One region of the Secundilactobacillus muriivasis genome, then DNA from elsewhere that is predicted to be linked to it. Evidence: riboswitches for the same ligand, from Rfam matches in the RefSeq annotation. Region 1 holds a riboswitch; each other region holds the start of a gene.
What was found. Region 1 has a riboswitch for thiamine pyrophosphate ahead of ACYVR3_RS12300 (ECF transporter S component). Riboswitches for the same ligand answer to the same signal wherever they lie in the genome.
Positions count from the first base shown of each region.

Region 2: another riboswitch for thiamine pyrophosphate. It lies ahead of thiS (sulfur carrier protein ThiS); the one in region 1 lies ahead of ACYVR3_RS12300 (ECF transporter S component).
Region 3: another riboswitch for thiamine pyrophosphate. It lies ahead of ACYVR3_RS00465 (ECF transporter S component); the one in region 1 lies ahead of ACYVR3_RS12300 (ECF transporter S component).
Region 4: another riboswitch for thiamine pyrophosphate. It lies ahead of tenA (thiaminase II); the one in region 1 lies ahead of ACYVR3_RS12300 (ECF transporter S component).

Region 1 is NZ_BAABMI010000055.1:7,102-13,042, forward strand. It holds gene ACYVR3_RS12275 (DegV family protein) at 1-569, shown strand, start outside; gene ACYVR3_RS12280 (hypothetical protein) at 900-1,493, shown strand; gene ACYVR3_RS12285 (hypothetical protein) at 1,589-1,939, opposite strand; gene ACYVR3_RS12290 (energy-coupling factor transporter transmembrane component T family protein) at 2,010-2,666, opposite strand; gene ACYVR3_RS12295 (ABC transporter ATP-binding protein) at 2,663-4,117, opposite strand; gene ACYVR3_RS12300 (ECF transporter S component) at 4,135-4,707, opposite strand; TPP riboswitch at 4,844-4,933, opposite strand; gene ACYVR3_RS12305 (MFS transporter) at 5,152-5,941, opposite strand, start outside.
Region 2 is NZ_BAABMI010000046.1:27,668-33,608, forward strand. It holds partial or broken gene ACYVR3_RS11345 (flavodoxin family protein) at 1-578, shown strand, start outside; gene ACYVR3_RS11350 (ECF transporter S component) at 740-1,291, opposite strand; gene ACYVR3_RS11355 (acetylornithine deacetylase) at 1,318-2,628, opposite strand; TPP riboswitch at 2,667-2,767, opposite strand; gene thiE (thiamine phosphate synthase) at 2,779-3,411, opposite strand; TPP riboswitch at 3,730-3,821, shown strand; gene thiS (sulfur carrier protein ThiS) at 3,967-4,167, shown strand; gene thiF (sulfur carrier protein ThiS adenylyltransferase ThiF) at 4,181-4,828, shown strand; gene ACYVR3_RS11375 (thiazole synthase) at 4,841-5,617, shown strand; gene ACYVR3_RS11380 (M20 family metallo-hydrolase) at 5,623-5,941, shown strand, end outside.
Region 3 is NZ_BAABMI010000003.1:64,666-70,606, forward strand. It holds gene ACYVR3_RS00455 (peptide chain release factor 3) at 1-562, shown strand, start outside; gene ACYVR3_RS00460 (YkoF family thiamine/hydroxymethylpyrimidine-binding protein) at 1,132-1,734, opposite strand; gene ACYVR3_RS00465 (ECF transporter S component) at 1,747-2,364, opposite strand; TPP riboswitch at 2,458-2,547, opposite strand; gene ACYVR3_RS00470 (C69 family dipeptidase) at 2,733-4,154, opposite strand; gene ACYVR3_RS00475 (FAD-dependent oxidoreductase) at 4,481-5,818, shown strand.
Region 4 is NZ_BAABMI010000033.1:42,929-48,869, forward strand. It holds gene tkt (transketolase) at 1-1,702, opposite strand, end outside; gene ACYVR3_RS08835 (SDR family NAD(P)-dependent oxidoreductase) at 2,263-3,036, shown strand; TPP riboswitch at 3,082-3,178, shown strand; gene tenA (thiaminase II) at 3,239-3,898, shown strand; gene ACYVR3_RS08845 (GNAT family N-acetyltransferase) at 4,329-4,805, shown strand; gene ACYVR3_RS08850 (vitamin B12 independent methionine synthase) at 5,236-5,941, shown strand, end outside.

The sequences.
Region 1 (5,941 bases):
ATTTTCTAAGTGGCACGGTCAACGCGGCCCGGCAAGCGGCTGAGATGACTGATACCAAGGTCACCGTCATCGATACATTATCGATCGACCGCGGCCTGGCCTTTCAGGTGATCACCGCAGCTAAGTTGGCGAAGAACGGTGCGCCAATGGAAAACATTCTAGCAGCGATTGATTTGCACCGGTCGCACACCGAAATTTTCGTGTTCTTAAATACGTTGGAAAACCTAGTCAAAGGCGGCCGACTTAGCAAGGCGGCTGGTGGTATCGCCAGTCTGTTGCACATTAAAGTGATGGCAGAAGTGGTGGACGGCGAGCTCCAAGTTGCGGCGAAGGGGCGTGGCAAGCGCTTCTTGAATAAGCAACTGGATGAATTAGTTGAGCGAATCAAAATGGAATCACCAGCGAAGGTTGGCTTGACCCACGTTGATAATCTGACTCAAGCCAGCGAAATCGCCAACCGAATCCACGAAGCGCTACCTAACACGCTGATTACGATCCATGAAGCGGGTCCCGTTATTAGTACCCATACGGGTGTTGGGGCGTTGGCGGTGGAGTTTTATACGGATTAGAGAGAGTGTCAAAAATCGCGGTTAGGACCCAGAATATAAGACAACAAAAGCCTAGCTTCCCGGTCTTGAAAGCTAGGCTTTTGTTGTCTTATATGGCCGGGTCCTGCGATTTTTGACACGTTTAGGCTATATAAAAGCCTAGAGGTTCAAGTAAGATCCAAATTGATCACAAGTTAAGAAATCATTTCAATCCTTACCAAAGTAACACCCCTTTAGCCCAACTAAAACTTGCCCCCAGCCCACCAAAAACAACACCCACAACCCCAAATTTTCCCCACCCGCTATGCTATAATAAAGGTAATCAAACCGGTCAAAAAGGGGGACGAGCTGATGCACATCAAACAGGTCGTTAAATGGGGATTACCGCTATTAATGTTAGGCGTTTTAGGAGGCTGTGGGCAGAACAAACAGTCGCAGTCACAATCAGAGTCAACGGCGTCCTCTAAACAGGTCAAGCAGTCAGATCAATCGTCAAGTGACTCGTCAACGTCGGCGTCAACAAACAGTGAGTCGGATGCAGCAACTAGTGCTAGCGATGCAACTAGCGCAACGCAATCAACCGCGTCAACGGCTGTAACGAGTTCGAGTCAGTCAGCAGATAGCGCCCAAAAGAACACTACCAAATCGTCGAGTGCCAGCACAACCGGCACCGTCAGCCAAGCCAGCGTCCTCAACCAAGTTTACCAACAGTTGAGTGGTCAGTACGCTCGGCAGGATCTGTTGATGCAGGTCAGTCAGGGCCAGCCCGGTATTTATACCGTGCAGGTTCAAGAAAATCACCAGTCGGCGAACATGAAGTCGGCGGGCGCGGACCCAAGCACGACGCCAACGGTGGCTTGGTTCCAAACGAATCAGCAGGGACAGCTACTTCGTTCAGATAATGGGGGCGCAAGTTACTACGTAGTTGGTAAAGTGACGCAATAAAAAAACAAATTAAAAACGGACTTAGCAGTTTTGCGCAGGCAAAGCAGTTAGGTCCGTTTTCATTAAAGAGGTTTGCAGTCGCAGATAACGACGTCCTACCAAGTGCCGTGACGATGACGAATTGAGCCACGAAGCTGAAAGAGGGCGACGATAAAAGCGAAAAATGCAATGGTGGCGATGATCGTCCAGAGCCAGCCAGTGGTCTGAACGAAGACGTAGTAACCGATTCCGATGGAACTGATCGCAGTGAGTGCTAATGACAACGGTAGTGAATCAAGACCGTAAAAGGCATGACCTACGCTGATGGCAATGGCGCCTGTGAAAACAGTCTCGGCGCTTTCAAGACTACCTGGATGGTAGAAGACCCCGCCGAGTTCAAGCAGCAATCCAATGACGATCAGCGCAATGCCGAAGAGGGTCGTAAACTTGAGTGAGTTGCGTTCCATGATAATCACCTTCTTTAATCAATATTATAAAACTTTCTTGAAAAAAGCGGTATGAAAAATTACAAAATGATTAGGAAAGGTGTAACCCAAAGAGGGCAATTTGCAGAAGAATTAAACTGCCAATTAAAATGGCCCAGTCACGCCAACTCACACTAACCGTTCTGTAGAAACTTCGCGGCGCCCCTTCGACAAATCCGTGTGATGTCATGGCTTCCGCTAGGTTTTCGGACCAGTTCAACGAGGCCAAAATGGCTTTGAAGTAGAGCTGTGGTGACCAGAAATGTAACGTTTGGCCTCGCATATTACCAGCTGCCCGAATGATGTTCACTTCGCTAACGATTTTCGGTAATAGATTAAAAGCACCTAAGAATCCGTAGGCAAATTTACTGGGCAGGTGGGCGTTTTGTTCCAACGACATAATTAGGTCGGCGATCGGCGTCGTTAACGTCGCGGCAGAACCCACGAAGACGTAGGCGTAGATCCGGGTGAACAGGACTAGCGCAAAGTGGGTGCCGGCGTCGGATTGAAGCAGAATTGCCACAGCTAACGCAACGGCTGGAATCAACGGCGTCACCAGTAAGAGGCCGACTCGTTTCCAAGGGGTCCGGTGAATCAGAATCGTTAATAGACCAATCGCTGCCAGCACCACGTTAACAATCCAAGTGTTGGTAAATGAAATTTCCAGTGCAATCAGCACGGCTAACAGAAACTTTAAACTCGGGTTCATTGTGCGAGCCTCCCAACGTACTGAAGTTGCTGATCCGCCAGCGCCACGTGGTAGTCGATTAGGGTGTCGATGCCGAATAGTTGGTGACTGACAATGATGTAGGTTTGGTGGCAGTCGCGAACGACCTGTTTCATGAGTTGAAGAATCTGTTGAAGTGACGTAAAGTCCAGACCGGTAAAGGGTTCGTCAAATAACAGGACGGGCGTGGCCATCATCAGCATTTCTAAAATTTGAAGTTTCTTTTTTTGACCGCCACTTAGTGAGTAGACGACCTGTTCTTGGAGGCCATCGAGGTGTAACTCGGTTAAAAAGCCGTCAAGCTTGTCCCGGAAGTAGTCGGCTTGCTGGCTATTCTTCAAGGAGAGGTCGAGTTCTTCTGCCACGGTCACGTTTAAAAACTGTTGACTGGCATCTTGGAAGACTAAGCCAAGTTGCCGATAAAGTGGCTTGGGGCGGAGTTTGCTAACTTCTTTATCCGCCAGTTTGATGGAACCATCGTAGCGTCGTAATTTAGCAATCGCAGTCAATAACGTTGATTTACCAGAACCGTTTGGCCCTGTCAGTAGGGTGACACGGTTTTGGTAGAAATTAAAATCGGGTTGATCTAGCAAAACCCGTTCACCAGCTTGCAGGTGCAAATGGTCAAGGGTAATCAGAGCCTGTTCATCTTCTGGCTTAGGCAGTGCCAGTGACGTTTCGGTGACGGTTTCGCGGGTAAACTGGTTCAACCGGTCACTGGCCTCGGTAGAACTGAGATGGGTGAGTTCGGTGCCACCAGCGTTTAGCAGGTACATTTGGTCTACCAATGGTGCATAGTCTTCCAAATCATGATCGGCAATGATGATCGTCTTGTGTTCTTCGCGTTGCAGTTGAGATAACTTCGCCAATAACACCTGCCGCGCATCCGGATCAACACTGGCGAAAGGTTCGTCCAAGAGAATCGTATCGGTGGCCATGACCACGATAACTGCCAACGCCACCTTTTGCTTTTCACCACCAGATAAACTGTTTAGTTGCCGGTGTCGTAGATCGTCAATACCAACGTAGGCCAGGGCGTGGTCAACCCGAGCGGACATCTCACTAGGAGCCACTTGTTGATTTTCCAAGGTGAAAATCAGTTCGTTTTCCACGGTATCCATGGCGAATTGCTCATTGGGATTTTGAAACATCATGGCGACCATTGCTGCGCGGTGCTCAGCGTCGATTTGGTCAACCGGTTGACCGTCCAGCGTAATCTCGCCAGCTACTTGATGCCCCGCAAACTGGGGGTACAAACCGCTGATGAGTTTCAACAGGGTGGATTTGCCAGAACCGGATGGGCCGGTGAGCAGTGAAAACTGCCCCGTTGGAAATTCCGCTGAAAGCTGATCCAGAGTCAACTGAGCGTCAACGCTGGCGTCATCGTTACTCGGATATGCGAATGAAAGTTGATTGACAGAAACGGTTGCCATGGTGTGAGACCTCAATTCTAACGAGAAGTTTGTGGAAGCAAGTGGGTGCGGTCGAGCAGGTTAACGATGGCTCTAGAAATCAAGCCGCCGAAAATAAACATGGAAATTAACCGAATGACGAAGAGGGCCACTAATAGACCAAGGTGGTAGGCGGCGTAACCGTTACGTGCCATGTCCCAAGCGAAGGTCACGATGGTGGTGGTCAACACACTCAGGTTCAGGCTGAACCAGTCGTAACGCTTGTAGCCAGTGAAGGCGAAGCCGAGTTCGGAAGCGACCCCTTGAACGACCCCGGAAATCATGGTTGCAGCGCCCCATTGGCCGCCAAAAAACATTTCAACCACGGAACCCAAGAATTCACCTAAGGTTGCCGAACCGACTTTTTTGAACAAGTAACCAGCCAGTGGACCGGCCATGCACCAAACGCCCATCAAGATGTCGTTGGCAGCGGGTCCTAAGCCAATTGGCGTCATAGCTACGGTCAAGATGTTGTAGACCGGTCCAATGACCCAGTAAATGACCCCGAAGAAAATAGCGATCAATGCAAGTAAGATAATGTCGCGCAAATGCCATGCGTTAGAATATTTCATGAATAATTCCTTCTTTCAATAATATGGCCTAAACGGTGACGTTGAGTGATCAAGTCAACGTCGGACGCAAAACGAGCCAGAGATAAACGTTAGTTCATCTCTGGCTCGTCCTTTTGGCTTGATTAAATTAATCGCGATTAAAAAAGTATTATGCTCCCTTCGCTGGTACTAACCAGATCAGGTTCAATGGGTGTATCTCAGCCAAAAGGCACCCCAGATAACGTTTAGTTCACTCTAAAGTCTACACGCCAGCCGGGTATTTTGCAATGATTATCTCTGATTGGTCTGTGCCAAACCGGGATTAGTCGAGCATGGACTTGCGCGTGATTGACAGTGGGCTGGACGATCAATTGATGGTTATTCGTGAAACTAAAAACACACGCTAGGCTAAACGCCACGGCGTGTGTTTATTTTGATGAATTCAGTGAGTTTAGCGGTTCGTCACTAAGCTTCGTTGACCTGTCCCAACCGCTTTAAGTTTGGAATCGTCAGCATGGTGACGAAGCTGATTAGGTAGAGCACGGCGAGGAAGCCCATGACGACCATCAGTGAGTAGTGGTCCATCAGGAAACCGATGGCAACGGATGAGAATCCGCCGATGGCCCGACCAACGTTGACGATCACGTTGTTGGCAGTTGAGCGAATCTCAGTCGGGTACAAGCGGCTGATGACCGCACCGTAACCGCCGAACATCCCGTTGGAGAAGAAGCCTAGAATGGCACCGGCAATCAACAAGGTGACTTGGTTAAAGGCGAGGGTGATGCCAAATACTGCAATGGCTGAAGCAATCAGGAAGATACCAAACGCCCGCCGTGGACCGAAGTAGTCCAAGATGCTGCCGAAAGTCATCATCCCGATACTCATCCCAACGATGGTGGCAATCATCCAAACGGAAGAGCCAGAAACGCTCAAGCCAAGCTTTTGTTGCATGATGGAAGGCAACCAGTTCATCAATCCGAAGTAACCGGCGATTTGAACGACCACCATGACCATTAAGGCAACGGTTTGGTAAGCTAAGGCTGGTGTTTTGAAGAGGGCACTGATGCGAACCGTTTTCTTGGGGTCAACTTCAGCTTTGCGAGCGGCGATGAATTCGTCGCTTTCGTGCAGGTGGCGACGGATGAAGTAGGTCAATCCAACGGGCACAAGGCCGAAGACGAAGAGGGCACGCCAGCCGAGCATTGGTAAGATAATTGCGGCACAGATGGCAGCGAGGATCGCCCCAACTTGACCG
Region 2 (5,941 bases), on a different contig from region 1:
CACCCTGACCAACCACACCAACCTGATCCGGTGCTGGATGAATTAACCGACAAGTTACTTGCCAGTGACGTTTGGGTTCTGGCCGCACCAACTTATTGGGGTGGCTTAGCTGGCAGTATGAAAAATTGCCTGGATTGTCTTCGAGGACGACTGGTTCGGTTTGACACTCGTGGTGATCCGCATCCTGACCGGTTTGAACATAAACACTACCTCAGTATTACCAGTTGTTACGCCAACACCCCAACGAACTTATTGACCGGCGTGACCGATCCAACTTTTCGAACGCTCGACAAAATCATGACGACGGCCGGGTTAATCAAGATTTATGAAATCGTCTTAACCAATACGCAGCACATGACAACCGTTCCACCCGCCAAGCTTCAGGAATGCGCCGCTACCTGCAATTATTTCTCATGGTTGCCATCATGGCCTTAATCACGATGGGGCTTCAACTGTTATTTCACGTCATTACCACAACCAATTTTTGGCTGATTTACGGTAGCTTTGTGATCATTTTCTATGGTTTATTAGCGATAATATTGCACTTTTTTACTGTCGTTAAGCACCGCCGTCATTGATTCTTGTATACAGCAGTTATTAATTCAGTGCCATTCGTACTCAACTGTTCAATTCGGCAATTTCGACACAAACAAAATGACCTTAAACGTTATCGATTAGTTCAACGCCAATCAATGATTTTTAAGGTCATTTGTTGTGTACAATAACTAATTAACCAGCATTACGAGTGAACATGTCGTAACGCATGCGCCCGGTCGAGTAATCCGAAGATGCTCCGAACCATAATGGTACCGAAGAAGATCACCGACACCAATCGAACGGTAAATAACGCCGCAATCATGCCAAGTGAATAGTGCACGTACCCTAACCGAAATAGTTCATAGCCAAACGCAACAATCGTCGTGGTCACTGAAGACGTTAATAAACTGACCCAGTCCCAACGCCGATACCGGTAAACCGTAAATCCTAATTCACTCCCGACGCCTTGAACGATGCCTGATAGTAATGCTGAAATACCAAAAGTACCTCCAAAAATTACCTCAGCAGCCGCACCAAGCACTTCCCCAACAATGGCCGAACCCGGAATTCGGGTCAGGTAAATGGCCAGTGGTCCCGCCATAATCCAGAGACCAAAAAGAATTTCGTTGGCAAACGGACCGACCGCCACGAATAGAATATTGTACAGATAATCCGTACCGACAAAAATGGCCCCAAAGATGATGGCAATCATCGCAATCAGAATAATATCTTGAAGATGGAATTGTTTTTTCACTTGGAAAACACCCTTTCGTATGTTAATTAGTCGCCAATTTGACACCAATCTAAAACAAAGTTAGCAATGATTTTGGTATATGCAATTAACTGATTTAACGACACTGATTCGTTATCGCTATGCGCCATCAACATCTCCCCAGGCCCGTAAGTAACTGCCGGAATATCATACGCCTCGAACCAGCCACCATCCGTCACCGATGTTGACATTTCAGTTTCAGGTTGTTGACCCAATTCGGCCTCATGTGCCTGACGCAATTGTTGAATTGCCGATGACGTTTCGTCAATGGTTAACGGCGGAAAGACTTCACCCTTGTCCACCAACATCGAGTCCCCACCCCAGCTAAAAATGGGTGGACAGTCTTTGAGCCACGGATCAGCTTGAGTCGCCGCAGTTACCTGAGCTTCAATTTCTTTTGTCACTTGCGCCGCCGTTTCATTTGGGTAGTAGTGGACGGTAATCCACAACCGACATTCATTGGCCACAAAGGCTGGGTGAATGCCACCTTCGATGTACGCTGGATTGATTGTATCCGTACCAGCTGGGAAACCAGGATACTGTTTCGTGACCGCCCAATAGTGTTCCAGCTTTTGAAGCGCCGTGATCACAACGGGCATTTTCTCAACCATGCTGGCTGCTTTCAACCCACCACCAGCTCGAAGCATGTTGACCCGATTGCCATCATGGTAGGTGTGTGGACTGCGCAACGTGATCCAACCAGTGATCACACCACCCTGACCCTGAAACTTCAGGTTACTGGTATCGCCCACAATCGCAAAATCGGCTCGTTCGCCCTGTTCCAGTAACGTCTTGGTTCCGGCTTCGCCGGCCTCTTCACCCACGACTGATTGAAATTTTAAATCACCAGCCAGTGGAACTTCAAACTGTTTAAGTAACTTAAACAAATATAAATAGCACGCCATGGCACCCTTCATATCACTTGAGCCACGCCCCACTAAGCGATCACCTTGTTGCACCAGCTCAAACGGATCCGTTTGCCAACGATCCGCATCCGTCACCGTTGCCACATCCACGTGGCCGTTGAGTAATAAACTATGCCCTTGCTGGCCATCGTTCCCCGGCAACGTTGCTGACACCAGTTGATCCGTCGTCTGAAATGCCTGTTGCTTGACCTGAAATCCTAATTCAGTTAACTGCTGAGCCAATTGCGTCTGTAACGGTGCGGTATTTCTCGCTGGTGGGGAAACCGTTTTAAACGCCACTAACGTTTTTAACTGTGCGACCAACTCCGCTTGTTGGGCATCAATTGCCGCCATAAGCGTATCTTTTACCGTTTGCGTTGCTACCATCCAACCCGCTTCCTTTCGTTTGACCAATAAAAAAAGCTCCTGAAGGGTCTTCAAGAGTTAGTCAACGTGCGTGTGATCAGCTTTCCTCCGCGAGTCCTAACTCTATCAGGTTCAAAGGGTCTGGCATTGCCATCTCAGCTCAGTTCGAGCACCCCTAGCTTTTTTTAATTGTGATGTTTATTTTTGGGTAACGTCAATCACCCGTTGCCGTAACTGCTGTGTTGCACTGAATGGGTCATCCGCCTTCATAATGGCGGAAACCACTGCGACACCATCGACCGCCGCCGGTTTGACCGCGTCAACGTTCGTTGCATTCAACCCACCAATCGCGTATACCGGAATCGGCACCGCCTTTTTAATGGCCGTCAACGTCTCAACGCTGGTTTGAACGGTTTCAACGTGGGTCGTGGTTGGAAAAATTGCGCCAACCCCTAAGTAATCTGCCCCTTCGCTTACCGCCGTTTGAGCCTGCGCCAACGTCTTGGTCGTTGCCCCGATAATGGCATCCGGCCCCAACAACTGCCGAGCAACTGCGACAGGCAGATCTTTTTGACCTAAATGCACCCCGGCTGCCTGCACCGCTAATGCAATATCAAGTCGATCATCGATCAATAGCGGCACCTTGAACTGATCGGTAATGGTCTTCACCTGCTGTGCTAATTCATAATAGTCACGACTTGACAGGGTCTTTTCGCGTAACTGAACAAGATCAACACCACCCTGACATGCTACTTTGATGCGCGCTAAAAATGCCGCGTTGGTCAAGTCCAACCGATCCGTCACTAAGTACAATGGCCGTTTAATCGCCATCTTATTCGCCTCCTCAAACTGGTCTAAGCCAATTTCTAACTTAAATCACGGTTAGTGTACCTGATTCAAATCTGGTTGTACAGTACCATTACTCGTTGAAATTGTCGTTTTCCTTGAATCATCGGCAATTTCAGGGTAATTTTTTTATTTTTCGGTTAGTTTTTCCTGATGTTTGCGCATTCAATCGGTAACCAGCCTAAATTACTTAACGAACCAATTATTTTGTACCGAATTGTTCGGACTGCTTGACAATCACCAAGAAATTGCTTATAAATAACGTATTGAGTCCAACGCGACTCACAATTCTCAAAAAATGGAATAGTTCGTCTGGGGTGCCGGTAACGGCTGAGATGATACCCATCGAACCTGATGTAGTTTGTACTACCGAAGGAAGACTGACTTAAATTTGATGGCGGCACTTAACCCCGCCCGAAGTCCTTCCTCCGTCAACTTGGAAGGGCTTTTTTAGTTGACGGAGGGTGTGACTGACGCACCCCATCAAGTTGACCGCACCCCTTTCTCGGTAGCTAAACTACTAAGAAAGGGGCTTTTTTTATGGTTATGGTCAATGGCGAACCAGCGCAACAAGCAGCTGGTCAAACCGTCTTCGCATTCTTAACTGGTCGACAAGCACCAGTTGACAACATCGTGGTGGAATTAAACGGTGAGATTTTACACCGACCACAATTTGAAACCACTCAGATCCAACCGGACGACAAACTAGAATTGATCTCGTTTGTCGGCGGCGGTCGTTAGGAGGCCCCATTACATGACACAACCACAACTTCAGGGACTCGACATTAACGACGTTTATACCGGCATGAAGGCCCGCAACGTGGCCGACTCAACCGAAAAGCTTAGCGCGGCACACGTGACTATCGCTGGCGCTGGCGGTCTGGGGTCTAACATTGCCATTGCGCTTGCTCGAATCGGCGTCGGCCACCTCACGTTAATTGATTTTGATGCCGTCGAACTCAGCAACCTCAATCGCCAACAGTACAAGTTAAGTCAAGTTGGCATGGATAAAGTGACGGCACTCAAGCAAAACCTGCAGGAATTTAACCCTTTCGTGACCATCGATACCGCCATCGTTGAGATTACGCACGACAACGTGGCCGATTTATTTGCCGATTGCGACATCATCTGCGAGGCATTTGACAACCCCGCCGCTAAAGCGATGTTGCTGGATGCGGCCAGTGAGTTCTTCCCACATAAGCCAATCGTGATGGCAACTGGGATGGCTGGTGTTCATAGTTCGAACAGCATCACTACCAAACAGGTTCGTCCAAACGTCTACATTGCTGGCGATAACACGTCAACCGGTGCCGAAGGCTTAATGGCGCCACGCGTCATGATTGCCGCCGGTCACGAAGCTAACATGATTACCCGATTGATTTTAGGTCACTCAACTATCTAGGAGGTCATTCACATGACAACTGAAACTGATGTACTTACCATTGCGGGTCACACCTTTACCTCACGCTTTATTTTAGGATCTGGTAAATATTCGTACGAACTCATTGATTCAGCAATCAAAAACGCCAACGCGCAAATTATTACCATGGCACTTCGCCGGACCAACACGGCCGAAGAAAACATCCTCAACTACATTCCAGAAGGCATTACGATCTTGCCCAACACGTCAGGTTCGACTAACGCTGAAGAAGCCATCCGAACTGCCCGATTAGCCCGCGAACTCAGTGGCAGCAACTTTATCAAATTGGAAGTGGTACCGGATAAAAAATACCTGATGCCCGATAACGATGAAACCGTTAAAGCAACTGAGGTTCTGGCTAAAGAAGGCTTTATCGTAATGCCTTACGTTCTGCCAGATTTAAACGTTGCCAAGCGCTTAGTTGATGCCGGGGCTGCCACGGTCATGCCATTAGCCGCGCCAATCGGGACGAACAAAGGTCTCGCAACCAAGGATCTCATTCAGATTTTAATCGATGAAATCGACGTGCCAATCATCATTGATGCCGGAATCGGTCGTCCAAGCCAAGCTGCCGAAGCCATGGAAATGGGCGCCGATGCCATCATGGCCAACACGTCAATGGCGACTGCCGGTAACATTCCACTGATGGCTGAAGCCTTTAAGCTTGCCGTTGACGCCGGCCGAAAAGCCTTTTTAGCTGAACCTGGCCGCGTGATCGAACACGGTGCCGTTGCGTCCTCACCTCTGACCGGCCTTAGTAAGAAGTCGTAATCACGATGACGCCTTTAACGGTTAATTGGCAGACGTTTCTCAATCAAATGGATCAAATCAACGCCCTATCTGACGCGACACCGGGGCAAAACCGGCTGGTCTACACCCCCAACTGGGTCGCAGCGCAACAAGCGTTGATTCAATTTGGCCAATCAATTGGGATGCAGGTACGCGTTGACGACTACGGAACCGTCTACTTAGACTTACCGGGTCAAACGAACGCCCCAGCAGTTGCGACTGGTTCGCACATGGACACGGTGGCAAATGGTGGTCGTTACGATGGTCTCTACGGTGTTTTGGGTGGTCTTCACGCGATTGCCACCC
Region 3 (5,941 bases), on a different contig from region 1:
CATGCGGCTATCCAACGTGACCCAGTTTATGGCGGACACCCGTGAAAACGTGGATACCGCCGTGGCAGGGGATATTATCGGCCTCTACGATACCGGTAACTACCAAATCGGTGATACGATCTACACTGGTAAGCACAAGCTTCAATTTGAAAAGTTACCACAATTTACGCCAGAACTGTTTGTGCGGGTCTCAGCGAAGAACGTGATGAAGCAAAAATCGTTCCACAAGGGAATCCAACAACTGGTTCAAGAAGGGGCCATTCAACTGTACACCTCTTATACGACCGGGGATTACATCCTTGGGGCCGTTGGGCAACTTCAATTTGAAGTGTTCCAGTTCCGGATGAAGAACGAATACAACTCGGACGTTGTCATGGAACCAATGGGCCACAAGATTGCTCGCTGGATCGATCCAGAACAACTGGACGAACGGATGTCATCAAGCCGAAACTTACTGGTCAAGGACTTGAACGAGGAACCACTGTTCTTGTTTGAAAACCAGTTTGCGGAACGTTGGTTTAAGGATAAGTATCCGGACGTGACGTTGACGGCGAAGTTGTAGTTTATCGATAGCTAATAGTTAAAAACGTGATCTGAAAGTCGATGATTGACTTTTAGATCACGTTTTTTGTTGTCGCTTGTGTCCAGCGTAAATGTGCGGAGCGAGACGGGTTGAGAGCGTAATGTAAGGGCACTCCGGTGAAAGCGCCCGGGTCTGGCGGTTTTATCGAAGTGCCCTTACATGCAGCTCTCAGTCTCGCGCAGCACCATTCGGCGTGGTGGCCAGAAAGCGCGTGGTTGACAAGTTTCTATAACTTCAGGAACCCTGGAAATAACAGTTTAAGTGGCGCCGAATTTTGTAGCCTCAACGAGCGCTTTTCAATGCGGCTTTGGTGAGCGAAGCGATGACAAACAGCCTACACCCAAATCGCACCCAAATCGCACCCAAATCGCACCCAAATCGCACCCAAATCGCACCCAAATCGCACCCAACACTTACGCTGGACATAAACGACAACAAAAAACGCAACAGGCATATGAACTAGCACTCGAAAATAAGCCGTCAGAGTTGAAAGTTATCAGCCTGTTACGTTTTTGTTGTTTATTGATAAATCACGCATTAGTGAAGCACTACTTGAGCGAAGGGCTATTCACCGAAATTGTGGCTTCAAGAACGTAGTGGCGAATGTGCTCATGCGCATAGGCCAAGGCATCATTGAAGTACTTGAACAGTTGATCAACCGTTCCGGTTAATTCAGTGGCGTAGTGCATGCTGGTGGGGTTGAGGCCTTGTTCTTTGGCAAGATCAACGATGGCGCCGATTTCGTTCATATAATCGTTATCACCAAAGGCGTAAAACGAGTATTTGCAATGAACGTTAAAGTTTTGAACTTGGCTTGCATCAACTAGGTCAACCACCTCAGCGTTCAAATAACGGTCAGCGTCGACGTCGCCGGGACACCCTTTGGAAAAGGTGAGTTCAAATACTTCGTGGACGTTTTCGCGATAAGAAAGCTGAGTCGCCGCTTTGACCACGTTGATCACGTTTTGTTGATTACCGCGGTATGTCGTACTGAATAGGTCAGTCTTGGACCAGACGGGTAGGGATTGCTGATTTAATTGATTAATTGCGGTTGTGATGATATCGACAAATTGGTCGCTCATCGGATAAATGCTAAGTTTGCAGCCGGTAATATCAATGGAACCGTCTAAATTACAAAGTGGTGCTGTCATTGGGAATACCTCCTAAACGTGTGCGCTAACTTGATCGACTTTGAGAACGTGAGCCCGCTTTAAAATGCGGTGAATCAATGTGACCAACCCAACTGAGAAAACAAGGTTGGAAACGAGGCGAGTTAAAAATAGAGCGGCCAACATTGGCAATGAGAACTTAATGTAGCCGTGAATAAAGAGTGCTGAAGCGAAGGTAATGATCGTCGAAAGAATGGCGGCAACGGTCAGTGATCGAACGTCAAAACGCCGGTATTTGAAACTTGCGAATCCCAGCTCGCTCCCCACACCTTGGAAAAAGCCTGCAACAAGGGCGATAATGCCGAATTGGCCGCCCGCAAAGCTTTCGACCAGAGCCCCAATCATTTCGCTTAACAGTGGTGCGCCTGGCAGTCGAACGATCATGTAGGCAAGTGGCCCACCCATGCACCATAGGCCAAAGAGAATTTCCCCAACAAACTGGCCCAAGCCAAGCGGGGTTAGGATGGCATAAACTAAGGTGTAGATCCAATCGGAAACCACAAACATGAGGCCGACAAAAATTGAAATAATTGCAACGGTGATGACATCTCGCAGATGCCAGTGAAATTGATGTTGAATCGTAATCATCTCCTTAAAGTTATCAGCGAACAAAAAAACAGCCCGCGATTAAAAATCGAGGCTGTTTGAGCAATTGAAACGGTTTCATCCATGATTAATCAACTAAAATAAGCTTATCGTTAGACGGTCGGTTTCAAGAGAACTCCCTTCGCTGGTATTAACCAGATCAGGTTCAGCGGGTGTAATCTCAGCACAACGGCACCCCGATTCTTGATTAAGTCTAGCGTACGAGGAAACCGGTTAAATGTCAAACAAAATTATGATTAATTCGATTAACGTCCGGTTATTTGGCCGATATAGTGAGGTTGATGGTTCAATAGTAAGGATAATCACGTCACTTGACGATAACTCAAAAACACCAGCATTCGCTGATTCCACGAATGCTGGTGTTTAGTCGTTCATTATAAATTCACATCCATATTAAACGTTAGCTTCGACAACGTTAAGCCTTGTTCGAATAACTGGTTGATCAATTGCGTCGTGCGTTCCTGAGTAGCGTCAGCAATCGCGCGATTTTGGGCTGTTAAATAAGCAGTCAATTCCGCGCCATCTAATTGCTTAGCTGCAGTATCCGTCGCCGCAACGTGAGCGGTGAAAGCCTGCTTTGAAGCGGTCAGAAAATCGATATCTGGTTGAATAAATTCAGCGTAGTGGGATTCAACCAAGACGGATAATTTCCGGTACAGCCAGTAGGCACTGACGTTATCGGCGTGCAGTGGCGTTGCGCTGTAGGTTGGGGCGGTGTCCGTTGCATTTGCAAAGAATGGAACAAACGGACTAAAGGCTGGAACGCCTAAACAAAGCCACATGATGGCCGACTGAGCAGCTGGCACGTCATTCCGGAGTTGAAGGACGTGGGAATTTTGGGTCCGGTTCATCGCAATTGGCCGGAACTTTGTTTTGAGCGCTTGTGGGCCGCGTCCCAGTGGATCATAGTCGGTTTCATTGTAGTGGGAGCCCAAGATAGCTGATACGTCATCAACGCTAATTTTACGGTTTGCATGGCAGATGAAGGGCAGGTCGGATGAATCGGGTTCCTGATGCACATCGGGAGTTAAATACCGTTGGCCGTACCAGACACGTGGGGTGTTGTAGTGGCGGTCCTTTTCGGTATCCGTTCCGAAAATTCGACGGAAGTTCCAAGTTGTTGGGTCCGGATTCAAGTGGTGCTCACTGACGAAGTCTTGAATGCCAGCTGACCACATAAATTGGTCAGGATCATCGAAATCTACGTTTTGAATGGCAACTTGATTGGCCGTCACAACGTAGGCATCGTCCGGAATGCGTTGGGCAACCCAGTGATGACCGGTAACGATTTCCATGTACCAAGCTTCATCGTGGTCGGCAAATAAAACGGCGTTGCCTTCAGGGGAACCGTATTGCTTGATCAAGTCACCAAGTACGCTAACGCCGTGGCGCGCAGATGTGATAACGGGAAGGACCATTGTTGGCATCGTGTCTTCAGCAAGACCATCCGGAACTAATGGATCAAAGGCCAGTGCTTTAGGGTTACCGTAAACACTTTCTGTGGCGCTCATAGCAACGTTATTAGCGTTAATGCCACTTTCTTCGTACAGGCCCTTTTCAGCGACTTCAACGTTGGGGGTTGCTTGGTAAGCCACACCGTTTTCAGGTAATGGGGCTTCAAAACCGTTTTGAGTCGATTTTAGAATTTCGTGTCGATCGTGAACCGCCTCATGCATGTAAAATCGTTGTGGCGTGAGGGGGTAAAAGGTATCGTCATTTCGGGCGATCATGACGGAACCATCGATACTAGCGGCTTTCCCAACTAGAATCGAGGTACAGGCTGAATGTGGTTGCATAACAAAACTTCCTTTATCGTTAAATTAACTCCTATGATAGCGTAGTTGCGTGAAAATTTGTGAAGAATTAGAAAAAATAAATCAGTGTTTGTCAGAAAAGCGCAAGCCAGTTACAAAGATTGCTTGCTCACTGAAAACTCGGTACACTTCAAGATTCTTGTGTCTCGAAGTAGTTATACCAATTGATTCAAACGCATTTACAACCGGGAAAAACTCGGGTAAAACAGTTTCACTTGTGAAAACGTTGACAAGTGATGATGGTTGTGTAAAATATAGTTGTGAACAAGTTAACGTTATAACCTGCACCCACATAGGAGGAATTTTTCATGAAAGTTGTTGTCATTGGTTGTACTCACGCTGGTACCTTTGCGACGAAACAAATTTTAGCGGAACATCCGGATGCGGACGTGACCGTTTACGAACGAAATGACGTGATTTCGTTCCTGTCTTGTGGCATCGCACTTTACCTTGGTGGTCAAGTGAAGGATCCACAGGGGCTGTTCTACTCGAGTCCGGAAGAGTTAGCTAAGTTAGGGGCCAACGTTCAGATGCAACATAACGTGAAGAACGTGGATAATGGCACGCACACCGTGACGGTTGAAGACTTGGCAACTGGTGAGACCAGTGTGCAACATTATGATAAATTAGTGATGACGACTGGCTCATGGCCAGTGGTACCACCAATTCCTGGAATCGACAGTGACCGGGTATTGCTGTGCAAGAATTGGGCGCACGCACAAGCATTATTCAAACAAGCCGCAAGTGCTAAACGAATTGCCGTGATTGGTGCCGGCTACATTGGGGCAGAATTAGCCGAAGCCTACTCGCTTGATGGTCATGAAGTGACCTTAATCGACGCGCAAGAACGGGTGATGCCCAAGTACTTCGATGCCAGTTTTACGGATAAAATTGAAGCCGATTACGAAGCGCACGGGGTTAAATTAGCGTTGAATCAAAAGGTGCAATCCTTTGAAACGAACGGTCAGGAAGTGACGATCAAGACCGATAAAGAAACGGTTACGGTTGACTTAGCAGTGCTTTGCATTGGCTTCCGGCCAAACACGGAACTCTTAAAGGGCAAGGTCACGATGGCCGAAAACGGGGCAATTATCACCAACGATTACATGCAAAGTTCAGATCCAGACATTTTTGCTGCGGGTGATAGTGCAGCAGTTCACTACAACCCAACGGGTAAAAATGCGTATATTCCATTGGCAACTAATGCCGTTCGACAAGGCATCTTGGTTGGCAAGAACTTAGTAAAACCGACGACCCGTTACATGGGTACGCAATCCTCATCTGGTTTGGCACTTTACGGCGTTTCAATTTGTTCAACTGGCTTAACCTATGAAGCCGCCCACGCTCAAGGCATTGAAGCTAAGCAGGTCATTATGGAAGATAATTATCGGCCAGAGTTTATGCCAACCACGTTACCCGTTCAAATGTCATTGGTTTATGATCCAGCAACCCGCCGAATCTTAGGGGGCGCACTGATGAGTAAGTACGATATTTCACAGTCAGCTAACTTATTGTCGGTTTGCATCCAAAACCATAACACGATCGATGACCTAGCAATGGTGGACATGCTGTTCCAACCAAACTTTGACCGACCATTTAATTACTTGAATATTTTAGCGCAAGCAGCACAAGCCCAAGAGGCTTAGTTGCTTAAAAGCCTTACCTGACAATTGCGTTAGGTAAGGTTTTTTGATTTTGGTCACAAAAAAATCATGAAAAATTCTAATGGTAATCATAATATTTAATGTAAAATACGATACACTAGTAGT
Region 4 (5,941 bases), on a different contig from region 1:
CTTGGGCGTCCATTGCGGCCTTCACTTCGGAACCAGTGGCAATCAAGATGCCTTCTGGCTTGTCGGCGTGGGCTGGTGATAAGACGTAGCCGCCGCGGCAAACGCCTTCGTCAGCTAAGTTTTCGGTTTCTGGCAAAGTTGGCAAGTTTTGACGGGTCAGCACTAACAGGGTTGGTGTGTGCGCTGAAGCTAAGGCTGCCTTCCAAGCCGCCGTCGTTTCGTTGATGTCAGCGGGCCGGATCACGTTAATGTTTGGCATTGCCCGGAAGCCCATCAGTTGTTCGATCGGTTCGTGGGTTGGGCCGTCTTCACCGACTGCGACAGAGTCGTGGGTGAAAATGTAGGTTGCGGGGATCTTTTGGATCGCCGCTAACCGAATCGCTGCCCGCATGTAATCGGAGAAGACGAAGAAGGTACTACCAAATGCATGGATGCCACCGTGCAAAATCATGCCGTTAACGGCAGCGGCTTCAGCGAATTCACGCACCCCGAACCAGATGTTTTTACCCAGTGGGTTGTCGGCTTCGTAAGCGTCGGCAGCCTTAACGTTAGTCTTGTTAGATGCAAACAAATCAGCTGAACCACCCCAGAAACTAGGAAGTTGTTCAGAAAGGGCTTGAATGACCCGTTGGCTGGTGTTACGGCCAGATTCGGATTCACCCACGTGACTGACGGGTAAGTCGAGTTCGGCGTGAACGGGTTTGAAGCCGGTTAAGAATTTATCAGCCAGTTCAGGGAATTGAACGGCATAAGCTTCAAACAAGGCGTTCCACTTTTCTTCAGTCGCGATGCCACGGGCCCGAACGTTTTCGTCAAAGCCGTCTTGCACGTCTGAAGGAATTTCGAATGGCTCGTAGTCCCAGTGAAGGTTTTCGCGGGCGTACGACATGTGAGCGGAGCCAAGTGGCTTCCCGTGAACGGCGTTGGTCCCAGCGTCTGGGGCACCGTAGCCAATCACCGTCTTGATATCGATCAAGGTTGGTTGGTCGGTATGTTGCTTAGCGTATTCGATAGCGGCGCTGATTTCAGCCACATCGTTACCGTCAGCCACGTGCAACACTTGCCAGTCGTAAGCTTCGAACCGCTTGGTGATGTCTTCGGTAAAGGCCATATCGGTTGGACCATCCAACGACACACTGTTGTCATCGTATAAGACGATCAGTTTACCAAGCTTCAAGTGTCCAGCAAGACTAGCAGCTTCGTGCGAAATGCCTTCCATCAGGTCACCATCACCGGCTAACGCATAGGTGTAGTGATCCATAATGTTGAAGCCAGGTTGGTTGTATTGGGCAGCTAAATGGTTTTCAGCCATTGCCATCCCGACAGCCATCCCAAAGCCTTGGCCAAGGGGACCAGTCGTTGCTTCAACGCCGTCAACCACCCCGTATTCAGGGTGACCAGGGGTTTTACTGCCTAATTGACGGAATTGCTTCAAATCGTCAATGGTCAGCTGGAAACCTGACAGGTGTAACAGACTGTAAAGCAAAGCGGAACCGTGGCCGGCAGAGAGAATAAAGCGGTCGCGGTTGACCCATTTTTGGTCAGTTGGGTTAATGTTTAAATGTTTAGTCCATAAAGTATAAGCCATTGGCGCTGCGCCTAATGGGAGACCAGGGTGGCCAGAGTTAGCCTTCTCAATCATATCGACACTCAAGAATCTTAAGGCGTTGATTGATCTTTGGTCTAGGTTACTATTTTGCATGTCATCACGCTCCTATGTCCGAAAATATAAGGTATTAAACCGATTCTGTCAACTCGTTAGCCCGGGAATGGTATAGCTGAAACTTATGATTGTTTCAGGCTAATTCCAACAAATTAAATCGGCTTGAAAGCGCGTTACCATTGGTTTTTCCGGGAAGAAGCACCTGAGGATGGTAACGAACTGAAAATTAAAGGACGTTGATTGGAATATTGAAATAATGATCATTTCAATGCGTGATGCGAAGCAAGTTAAATAAATTGAGAATCAAAAATGAGTACCTTGAAAAAATATGAAAGCAAGTTTCATAAGGGAATGGTGGCGCGAAATTCAGGAATGCACCAATCGTTTTCAAATTTGTTTCAAGAAACCTCCAAAAATTAAAGGGAATTTAATGTAATTTTTTGAAAAGGTTAATCTTATGATACTCGATTGATTGCTAAAAAGCGAGGTTCTAGCTGAATTATTTTGCAACTTCTAAAATTGTTTGGGTACGCTGCTGGTTCTGAATTCGCGAAAGGGTTAAAATTTGAGGTGAAAACAATCGATGAGGAGGACTTCAAATGACGACGTTTGATCGAAATAGTTTTTCGCTGAACGGTAAGGTGGCGTTGATCACGGGTGGCGCCCGCGGATTGGGTCAGTTTTATTCCGAGGCACTCTCGCTTTATGGGGCAGATATTTTCGTGGTGAGTGCGTCCCAGAATGGTTGGGATGACACCCGACAAAAGGTTGAGCAAAATGGTCAGCAGATTGGGTTCTTACAGCAAGACATTACGGATCCGGCCGCTGCCGACCGCATCGTGGCCGCTGTTTTGGCTCAGTTTGGCCACTTGGATATTTTAGTGAACAACGCGGGCATCCAGATTCGAAACGACGTGCTCGACTTCAACGATGAAGACTGGCAAAAAGTGATCGACGTAAACTTGAACGGGTTGTACTACTTGTCTCACGCGGCCGCCAAGGTGATGGTCAAGCAACAACACGGTAAGATTATTAACATCGGGTCGATGCAGTCGTACCGGGCAGGTAAGCGAATTTTTCCATATGCCGCTAGTAAGCACGCTGTGTTAGGACTAACGCGGGCCTATGCGGATGCCTTAGCGCCAGACCATATTCAAGTGAACGGAATTGCGCCGGGATATATCAAAACGGATATGACCACGGCGCTACAAAATGATCCTGTCCGTGGTCCTGAAATTCAAGGGCACATTCCATCGGGTGATTGGGGCACACCAGACCAATTGATGGGGCCGATGGTCTTCTTAGCGAGTGCAGCCTCGGATTACGTGACTGGCGTGATGTTGCCGGTTGATGGTGGGTATTTGCTACGTTAGACGACGCTTGCGAAACTTGTGCTATAATGACAACAGAACTTAATTTAAATTAACTAGGGGCGCAATTTGCTGAGACGGTGTCGAGCCGAACCCTTTGAACCTGTGAGCTAACCCTCGCGTAGGAAAGTTAATGTGACTTGCTAACTAACTGCCGACTGGGGATGACTCCGGTCGGCTTTTTTGCGCTTGAGGAGGACCTATTTTGACAACCTTTACAGATCAGATCCATACGGCGGCAGCCCCATTGTGGCAGAAGAGTTTTGACCATCCGTTCATTCACCAGTTGAGTGCGGGGAGCTTACCCAGTGAGGTATTTCGGTACTATTTGATTCAAGACCGGTACTATTTGAGCGAGTTTGGTAAGTTGCACGAACAGATTGCCGATCAATTAACGGATGACAAGGCCAAGGCCTTCTTGATGGCCGGTGCACAGGGCTTAAAAGACGGCGAAATTGCTGTACGTGAGGGTTTCTTTGAGCAACTCAACATTACTGATGACGAATTAGCACACACACCAATCGCGCCAACGGCGTACAACTACGTCAACCACATGTACGCGGAACTTTACCGGGGCACGACAGCCCAAGCGATTGCGGGTTTGTTGCCATGCTATTGGCTCTATAACCAAATTGGCCAGCAACTAGTCGCGCAAGGCTCACCAAAAGAGCTGTACCAACGGTGGATCGAAACGTACGATAGCGATACCTATACGGATAGCGTCAACCAAATGATCGCGCTGACAAACCAAGCAGCCGAACAAGCGGATGACGACACGCGCGCGAAGATGCAGACGTCCTTTGTGCGGAGTAGTGCGTATGAGTTGGCGTTTTGGCAGATGGCGTTGGATGAGCAAAAGTGGTAGAGCGTGAAAAAATCGGTTAAAGTGTGGCGTATAAGGGCGCCCAAGCAATATCAGCCGGTCCTTGGCTGGTATTGCTTGGGCGCCCTTATACATAACACTTTGATTTTTTTCACGCATTTCGGCGTGGTGGCCGAAAAACACAACTGCTGACAAACTTCACAAAATAAGCAAAATCTGAGAAATCCAAGCCCAAACAGAGCCGAAACCAACGCTGCCAGAAAGCACGTCGCCAGTATCACAAGGTCGTGACCAAGACGCGCTCATACCTAACGCACTACCAGAACGTACCGGAAAATACGCCACAATCAATCTAAAACCGCTAACCCCAATCTCGTTCAACCACTACTTTCTAATTTTCCCCAGCCCCTTGCACAACCCCCAACACACCAGTACAATAACTCAAAAGCAACCACGAAAGCAGATGGAAATAATGGAAATTCGAGAAATCACCCCACAAGACGACGCCCAAATGGCGCACATTCTCCGGACTTGTCTGGAACAGCTTCACCTCAACCTCCCGCACACAGCCTACTACGACCCATTTGTTGACCACTTAAGCGAGTGGTACGCCAAGACCCCGGATGCCAAATACTTCGTGGCCCTAGCAGATGACGGTCGGGTAGTCGGCGGCTGCGGTGTTGGCCCAATTGCACCAGAAGAAGGCATCGCGGAGTTACAGAAACTTTACGTTGATCCTGAATACCGGCACCACGGTACGGCAACCCAGTTATTGCCACCGTGTTTTGCCTTTGCAAAACAGCATTATCAAAAGCTCTATCTGGAGACCTTTGATACGATGTTGGCAGCTAATCAGTTGTACCTGAAAGTGGGCTTTGAACAGCTCGACAAACCGTTACCACAATCAGAACACGGGGCATGTAACGTTTGGTATCTGATGAATCTTTGAAACCGAGCAAAGCGTTGCTAGTCGTGAGTTAGGGTAGCGGTGTCAGGTGAGTATTTTTAGCGAAACTGAAAATTAAATTTGACAACTGCTCATAATCAGACTATATTTGTCATTAAATTTTAATTCGTCAAATTAAAAACTTTGAAGAGAAGAGCGTCAGTTGCGCGTCTGCAGAGAACTCCGGTTGGTGGGAAGGAGTCGTCGTTACGCTGACAAAGATGAACTCTGAGTAGTTGATGATTGGTCCGTGGGGCTGGTCATTCGGTGGCAACCGTTACGTGTTCGGGACGCGCTTGCGTCTCGATGAGGTGCGAGTGATCGCACACAGTAAGGGTGGTACCGCGCATTGTCGCCCCTTGTCGTAGAGACAGGGGGCGGCTTTTTTTATTCTTAGCAATCTTTGACGTTAACTTCCAGGAGGCAATTCAATATGACTGAAACTACTTTAACCCAATACCCAAACCGTTACGATGTCGTTGGCAGCTTATTACGGCCAGCAGATTTAAAACAGGCCCACAAGGATTTAGCAGCTGGCAAAATCACTGCCGCTGAACTCACTGAGATTCAACGTAAGGAAACGAAGCGGATCGTTGAAAAGCAAGTTGCGTTAGGTTTTAAGGACGTGACTGACGGTGAATTTAACCGCAGTTGGTGGCACTTAGACTTCTTGTGGAACTTGACCGGGGTCGATAAATACGATTACCACAAGAGCTACAAGTTCAAGGGCGACACAACGCGGACCGATAACGTTGAAATTACTGGTAAAGTTGCCGCTAACCCGGATCACCCATTCTACGACAGCTTCAAGTACCTGCAAGCAATCACGCCAGCTGACGTGCGCGTCAAGCAAACCATTCCATCACCAACGATGTTATTCCGTGACAATCGGAGTGACCGTTGGAACGAATTTTACGAAACTTGGGATGCTTACTTGGCAGACGTTGCGCAAGCTTACCACGATACGGCCTTGCACTTCTACGACCTCGGCTGTCGTTACCTTCAAATCGATGACACGACTTGGGCCTTCTTGATCAGCAAGTTAAACGAAACCAAGGACCAAGCGGATGAACATGCTAAATACGTGAAGTTAGCTGAAGATGGCGTTCGGGTGATCAACGCCTTCTTGAAGGGCTTGC